Linked DNA regions of Methylobacterium currus. The main gene of each other region encodes a partner of the protein of the gene in region 2 in a complex. Links are inferred from orthologs where the notes say so. Each region holds a gene or a part of one and is shown on either strand. Other genes may lie near its edges.

Region 1 (3,226 bases), 4.1 Mb from region 2 along the record:
CCTCCGGTGGCATGACCCCACCGGTGGCCTGAACCCGCGAATCCCCGGACCGCCCGAGGCGATCCGGTTCCCCGACGGCGGAACGCTCCGCCATCACCACCCGGGGCCGACGAGGCCTCACAGCAAAGGACGACGACGATGGACGTGATCCTGCTCGAGCGCGTGGCCAAGCTCGGCCAGATGGGCGAGACCGTGAAGGTGCGGCCGGGCTTCGCCCGCAACTTCCTGCTCGCCCGCGGCAAGGCCCTGCGCGCCACCGAGGCGAACAAGAAGCGCTTCGAGGACCAGCGCGCCCAGCTCGAGGCCCGCAACCTCGAGCGCCGCTCGGAGGCCGAGAAGGTCGGCGAGACGCTGAACGGCAAGAGCTTCGTGCTGATCCGCCAGGCCGGCGAGACCGGCGTGCTCTACGGCTCGGTCTCCCCGCGCGACCTCGCCGAGGTGGTGACCCAGGAGGGCTTCACCGTGAACCGCGACCAGTTCAGCATCGCGCAGCCGATCAAGACCCTCGGCCTGCACACCGTCCCGGTGGTGCTGCACCCCGAGGTCGAGGTCACCGTGACCGTCAACATCGCCCGCAGCCCCGAGGAGGCCGAGCGCCAGGCCCGCGGCGAGTCGACCACCACCCGCGAGGAGTTCAACCTCGACGATCTCGGCCTCGAGGTCGGGGCCGCCCTGGCCGAGGCCGGCCCGGACGCGGACGACCGCTGATCGCTCCACGGCTGTCCCGTTCTTCGGGATGGGATTGCCGGGACAGCGGGGACAAGCCCGCCGACCGGGCTTGACTTGTTCCCATTTTGTTCCAGCATGGCGGGGTCCGCGGCGCGAGTCGCGGGCCCCGCCTTCGTTTTGAGCGACCGCCCGCGGCCGTTCGGTCAAGGTTTGGTCAAGGACGACAGTGCGATGGTCGCCGGAGCGTTTATGATCTGACACGCGGTCGTCCCGACCCGTGCCGACCCCTTTGAGAAAGCCGGAGTCCCGCCGGATGGCCATTCCCAGCACCCTGACGGCGAATCTCGAGCCCGTGCAGCAGGAATACCGCGTCGCGCCGCACAACATCGACGCGGAGCAGGCGCTGCTCGGCGCGATCCTGGTCAACAACGACGCCTTCTACCGGGTGTCGGACTTCCTGATCCCCGAGCACTTCATGGAGGAGGTGCACCGGCGGATCTACGAGGTGTCGATCAGCCTGATCAAGGCCGGCAAGCTCGCGAGCCCGATCACGCTGAAGACCTATCTGGGCGACGCGGATCTCGGCGGCCTCACGGTCGGCCAGTACCTCGCGCGGCTCGCCGCCGAGGCGACGACGGTCATCAACGCCGAGCATTACGGCCGCACGATCTACGACCTCGCCCTGCGCCGTCGGCTCATCACCATCGGCGAGGACCTGGTCAACGGCGCCTACGAGGCCCCGGTCGAGACCTCGCCGCGCGACCAGATCGAGGCGACCGAGCGCCGGCTCTACGAGCTCGCCGAGACCGGCAAGTACGACGGCGGCTTCCAGAAGTTCTCCGACGCCCTGACGGCGGCGGTCGACATGGCGGCCAAGGCCTATCAGCGCGAGGGGCGGCTGTCGGGCATCGCCACCGGCCTGTCCGACCTCGACGCCAAGATGGGCGGCCTTCAGGCCTCGGACCTGATCATCCTGGCCGGCCGCCCCGGCATGGGCAAGACCTCGCTCGCCACCAACATCGCGTTCAACATCGCGAAGGCCTATGTCGGCGAGAAGCAGCCCGACGGCACCATCGCGACCAAGAACGGCGGCATCGTCGGCTTCTTCTCGCTCGAGATGTCGGCCGAGCAGCTCGCCACCCGCATCATCGCCGAGCAATCGGGCGTCGCCTCCTACAAGATCCGCCGCGGCGACATCCGGCCGGAGGAGTTCTACAAGATCACCGATGCCGCCCGGGACATGCAGACGATCCCGTTCTACATCGACCAGACCGGCGGCATCTCGATCGCCCAGCTCGCGGCGCGGGCGCGCCGGCTCAAGCGCCAGCGCGGCCTCGACCTCCTGGTGGTCGACTACCTCCAGCTCCTCTCGGGCAGCTCCAAGAAGGGCGACAACCGGGTGCAGGAGATGACCGAGATCACCACCGGCATGAAGGCGCTGGCCAAGGAGCTGGCGGTGCCGATCATCGCCCTGTCGCAGCTCTCGCGCCAGGTCGAGGCCCGCGACGACAAGCGGCCGCAGCTCTCGGACCTGCGCGAATCGGGCTCGATCGAGCAGGACGCCGACGTGGTGATGTTCGTCTTCCGCGAGGAATACTACGTCAAGAACAAGAAGCCGCGCGAGGGCACCGAGGAGTTCTTCACCTGGGAGGCCGAGATGAACCGCGTCTACGGCAAGGCCGAGGTGATCCTGGGCAAGCAGCGCCACGGCCCGACCGGCACGGTCGAGCTCCAGTTCGACGCCGAGATCACCAAGTTCTCGAACCTCGCGCAGGGCGACCGGCTGCCCGACACGATGTGAGGCAGAACACGGCCTGACGGTCGGTCAGGCCGCTCCCTTGGCGGAAGCCTCCGCGGGCGGTAGACCGGGCGCATGAGCGAATCGAGCCCCATCGGCCATGGCGGCCGCCTCACCATCGACCTCGCGGCCCTGCGGGCGAACTGGCGCCGCCTCGCTCAAGCGGCGGAATGCCCGGAGACCGCGGCCGTCATCAAGGCCGACGCCTATGGTTGCGGCATCGCCCGCGCCGCACCGGCCCTGTGGCAGGAAGGCTGCCGCACCTTCTTCGTCGCCCACCTGTCGGAGGGCGTGAGCGCCCGGGAGGCGGTGCCGGAGGCGGCGATCTACGTGCTCAACGGCTTCCCGCCGGGCAGTGCGCCGGCCTACCGGGCCGCGGATCTGCGGCCCGTGCTCGGCTCACGCGACGAGATCGCCGAGTGGGCGGCGGCGAACCGCGCCGAGGGCGTGAGGCGTCCGGCGGCTTTGCATGTCGATACCGGCATGAACCGCCTCGGCCTGTCGGTGCCGGAGGGGCTGGCGCTCGCCGGCGACCCGGTCGTGGCCGAGGCCGGCTTCGACCTGCTGATGAGCCATCTGGTCAGCGCCGAGGTCGAGCACGATCCCCTCACCGACCACCAGGCGGCGGAGTTCGCGCGGGTGCGCGAGGCCTATCCGGGGATCCGGGCCTCGCTCGCCAATTCCTCGGGCGATTTCCTGCCCTCCTGCCGCGCCGACCTGGCGCGGCCGGGCTACGCCCTCTACGGCGGCAACCCGCAG
Region 2 (3,544 bases):
CCGCCGTGCAGGTGTTTCGCGACAACCTCATCCGCACCCGCGCCCTCGAGGAGGAGACGGCGCTGGCCCGCGCCTCGGCCGAGGAGCAGCGCCGTGCCGGCATGCGCCAGATGGCCGATGCCTTCGAGGCGGCCGTCGGCGGCATCGTCGGCCAGGTCGCGGCCTCGGCCACCGAGCTCCAGGCCACCGCCGCCGTGATGACCGACGGCGCGACCCGGACCGCCGGACGCTCCACGGCGGTTGCCGCCGCCGCCGGCCAGACCGCCGAGAATGTCGGCACGGTCGCGGCCGCCGCGGAAGAGCTCGGTGCCTCGGTGAGCGAGATCGGCCGGCAGGTCTCGGGCTCGGCCGCCCTCGCCCGGACCGCCGTCGACGAGGCCGCCGGCACCGCCGGACGGATGCGCGAGCTGAGCGAGGCGGTGGCCCGCATCGGCGACGTCGTCGGGCTGATCTCCTCGATCGCCAGCCAGACCAACCTGCTCGCCCTCAACGCCACGATCGAGGCCGCCCGGGCGGGGGCCGCCGGCCGCGGCTTCGCCGTGGTGGCGGCGGAGGTGAAGGAACTCGCCGGCCAGACCGCGAAGGCCACCGAGGAGATCACCGGCCAGATCGGGCGGATCCAGAGCAAGACCGGGGAGGCGGTGTCGGCGATCGAGGCGATCACCGGGCGGATCACCGAGATCGACCGCGTGTCGATCGGGATTGCCGCTGCCGTCGAGGAGCAGGGCGCGGCGACCCAGGAGATCGTCCGCAACGTCGCGGAAGCCGCCTCCGGCACCAACCAGGTGACCCATACGATCACCGAGGTTGCAGGGGCCGCGGAGGAGACGGGAGCTGCCGCGACGCAGGTTCTCTCGGCCTCCTCCGAGCTGTCGCGGCAATCCGAGCAGCTCTCGGCCGAGGTGAAGCGCTTCCTCGCCTCCGTCCGGGCGGCCTGACGGCCGCACCGGCGTGACGGCCTGACGGCCGCATGGCGGGGCGGCGAGGACGGAAGAGCCGGCTGCGCCGCGGCCGGCTCCGATCCGTTAGGACTCTGCTGACCAAGACGCGTTACAAGGCAGATCCCTCGACCGGACCGTAACCCTTGCGCTATCCGCCCCACCTGCTCGAAGAGATCCGCTCCCGCCTGCCGGCCTCCGAGGTCGTCGGCCGGCGCGTGCGCCTCAAGAAGGCGGGTCGGGAATGGCGCGGCCTGTCGCCGTTCAATGCCGAGAAATCGCCGTCGTTCTACGTCAACGACCAGAAGCAGTTCTACCACTGCTTCTCCTCGGGCAAGCACGGCGACATCTTCACCTTCGTGATGGAGACCGAAGGCGTCTCGTTCCCGGAAGCCGTGGAGCGCCTGGCCTCGGAAGCCGGGGTGGCCTTGCCGGCGCCGAGCGAGGCCTCGCGCGAGAGCGAGACGCGGCGGCGCGGCGCCCTGGAGGTGATGGAGCTGGCCTGCACCTTCTTCGAGGAGCAGCTGGCCGGCCGCACGGGCGCGCGGGCGCGCGACTACCTCGCCGGCCGCGGGCTCGACGGCGAGGTCCGCCGCACCTTCCGCCTCGGCTACGCGCCGCCGGAGCGCTACGCGCTCCGCGACCATCTCGCCGCCCGCGACGTGCCGGCCGAGCTGATGGTGGAATTGAACCTGCTGACCACCGGCGACGACATCAAGGTGCCGTTCGACCGTTTTCGCGACCGGGTGATCTTCCCGATCCGTGATGTGCGTGGCCGGGTCGTGGCCTTCGGCGGCCGCGGCATGAGCCCGGACGCCAAGCCCAAATACCTCAACTCCTCCGAGACGCCGCTCTTCCACAAGGGGCGGATGCTCTACAACCACCACGCCGCCCGTAAAACGGCCCACGAGACCGGCCGGGTGATCGCGGTCGAGGGCTATGTCGACGCGATCGCGATGACGCTCGCCGGGCACCCGGAGGTGGTGGCCTCGCTCGGCACGGCACTGACGGAAGACCAGCTCGCCCTGCTCTGGCGCATGGCCGACGAGCCGATCCTGTGCTTCGACGGCGACGGCGCCGGCCGGCGCGCCGCCTACCGCGCCCTCGACGTCGCCCTGCCGGCGCTCCAGCCCGGCAAGTCCCTGCGTTTCGCCCTGATGCCGGAGGGCCAGGACCCGGACGACCTCCTGCGCACCGGGGGCCCGGGCGCCATCGACCGGGTGCTCGACGGCGCCCGGCCCCTCGTCGACGTGCTGTGGTCGCGCGAGACCGAGATGAGCCCGGTCGACACGCCGGAGCGCCGGGCCGGCCTCGCCCAGCGCCTGCGCGAGATCGTGAACGGCATCCGCGACGAGACCCTGAAGCGCTACTACCGCGACGAGATCGAGGCCCGGCTGCGCTCCTTGAGCCCCAATGGCGGCGCCCGCCGGGAGGGAGGGGGCGATCGGGCGTATCGGGAGCGGGCGCCCTTCGTGCCGCGGGGTCGCGGCGTTCCGCCCCAGCCGGTCTCGCCGCGGCTCACCGCCCGGGCGAGCCCGCTTCTCGCCCGCTCCTCGCTGTTCTCCGGCGGCTCGTCCTCGCGGGAGGCCTTGATCGTCGCGGCCCTCCTGGTCCATCCCGAGTTGCTGGCCCGCGAGGCCGAGGAGCTGGCGGAGGTCGAGTTCGAGGGAGCCGATGCGCGCGCCTTGCGCGGCGCGCTGCTCGATCTCGCGGCGGAGGGAGGGGCGGGTGACGCGGCCTTCCTCGACGCACGGCTGGAGCGAGCGGGACTCACGGCGGCGGCGGGCCGAATCTCTGCGCTGGTGCGGCCTGGCGACCGCTGGGTTCTCGATCCGCATGCCGATCCGGTGCGGCTGGAGGACGCGCTCCGGCAGGCCGTGATCTTGCACCGCAAGGCCGGAACGCTACATAGCGAACTCCGGGCCGCCGAACGCGCCCTGGCGGAAGAGGAGACGGAGGCCAACTTCGCCTGGCTGCGCGACGTGAAGACCCGCCTCTCCGTGGTGGCGGGCGCAGAAGCCGAGGCGGAGGTGGCCCACGACGCGGACCACGAGGCCGAATCGTGACGGAATCGTCTTGAACGCCACGCGCGGCTTGCGGCTTTCGTCCGGACTAGTTAACGGCAAGTCGATCGATTGGCTTGCACATTTGCGTGAGATCCTGGGGCGGCTCGTGCGCCGTCCGACGAGACATCACGGTGCCGGCATGGCGGGAGCCTCCCCCGCCCGGGCACTGCCGACACCGGGAAGCATAGGCTGAGCATGGCGACGAAGGCAACGGAACGAGACGAGACCGAGGCGGCCCCCGAGCAGCAGACCGACGGCCCGCTCCTCGACCTGACGGATGCCTCCGTCAAGCGGATGATCAAGCTCGCCAAGAAGCGTGGCTACGTCACCTATGACGAGCTGAACGAGGTGCTTCCCCAGGAGGAATTCACCTCCGAGCAGATCGAGGACGTGCTGGGCCAGCTGTCCGAGCTGGGCGTCAACGTGGTCGAGGCCGAGGAGGCCGACGACCAGCAGGGCGAGAACGCGCCTCAAGAAGGGGCCGAGGAAGAGGAGGCCAGCGAAGGTGGCGAGGTGGCCGAGGTCGCCGCCGCCCGCCCG

The links.
Region 1: the proteins of dnaG (region 2) and DA075_RS11745 are in contact, whole or in part, in a crystal structure (PDB 2R6A), measured with the Geobacillus stearothermophilus proteins. The link is inferred for Methylobacterium currus from one-to-one orthologs. Residues at the interface, in WP_049624496.1 of Geobacillus stearothermophilus: Lys456, Leu457, Leu458, Pro459, Ala460, Asn463, Ala464, Leu467, Leu535, Leu536, Ile537, Ala538, Gln544, Glu545, Asp548, Tyr549, His552; in WP_033016901.1 of Geobacillus stearothermophilus: Ser13, Glu15, Ala16, Gln18, Glu91, Leu92, Asp94, Ala95, Val96, Pro97, Thr98, Ala99, Ala100, Asn101, Tyr104, Tyr105, Ile108.

Annotation. Positions count from the first base shown.
Region 1 is NZ_CP028843.1:2,469,457-2,472,682, forward strand. What follows is about bases 317-3,226. They hold DA075_RS11745 (replicative DNA helicase), read left to right. Parts: upstream 317-982; coding sequence 983-2,470; downstream 2,471-3,226. Other genes in these bases: rplI (50S ribosomal protein L9), read left to right, coding at 317-708; alr (alanine racemase), read left to right, coding at 2,543-3,226. In the rest of the region: DA075_RS11735 (DUF2232 domain-containing protein), read left to right, coding at 1-15; more of rplI, read left to right, coding at 139-316. UniProt on the Escherichia coli protein: The main replicative DNA helicase, it participates in initiation and elongation during chromosome replication. Travels ahead of the DNA replisome, separating dsDNA into templates for DNA synthesis.
Region 2 is NZ_CP028843.1:6,523,151-6,526,694, reverse strand. The notes cover bases 635-3,544. They hold dnaG (DNA primase), read left to right. Parts: upstream 635-1,084; coding sequence 1,085-3,004; downstream 3,005-3,544. Other genes in these bases: rpoD (RNA polymerase sigma factor RpoD), read left to right, coding at 3,200-3,544; DA075_RS29985 (methyl-accepting chemotaxis protein), read left to right, coding at 635-938. Outside these bases: more of DA075_RS29985, read left to right, coding at 1-634. UniProt on the Escherichia coli protein: RNA polymerase that catalyzes the synthesis of short RNA molecules used as primers for DNA polymerase during DNA replication.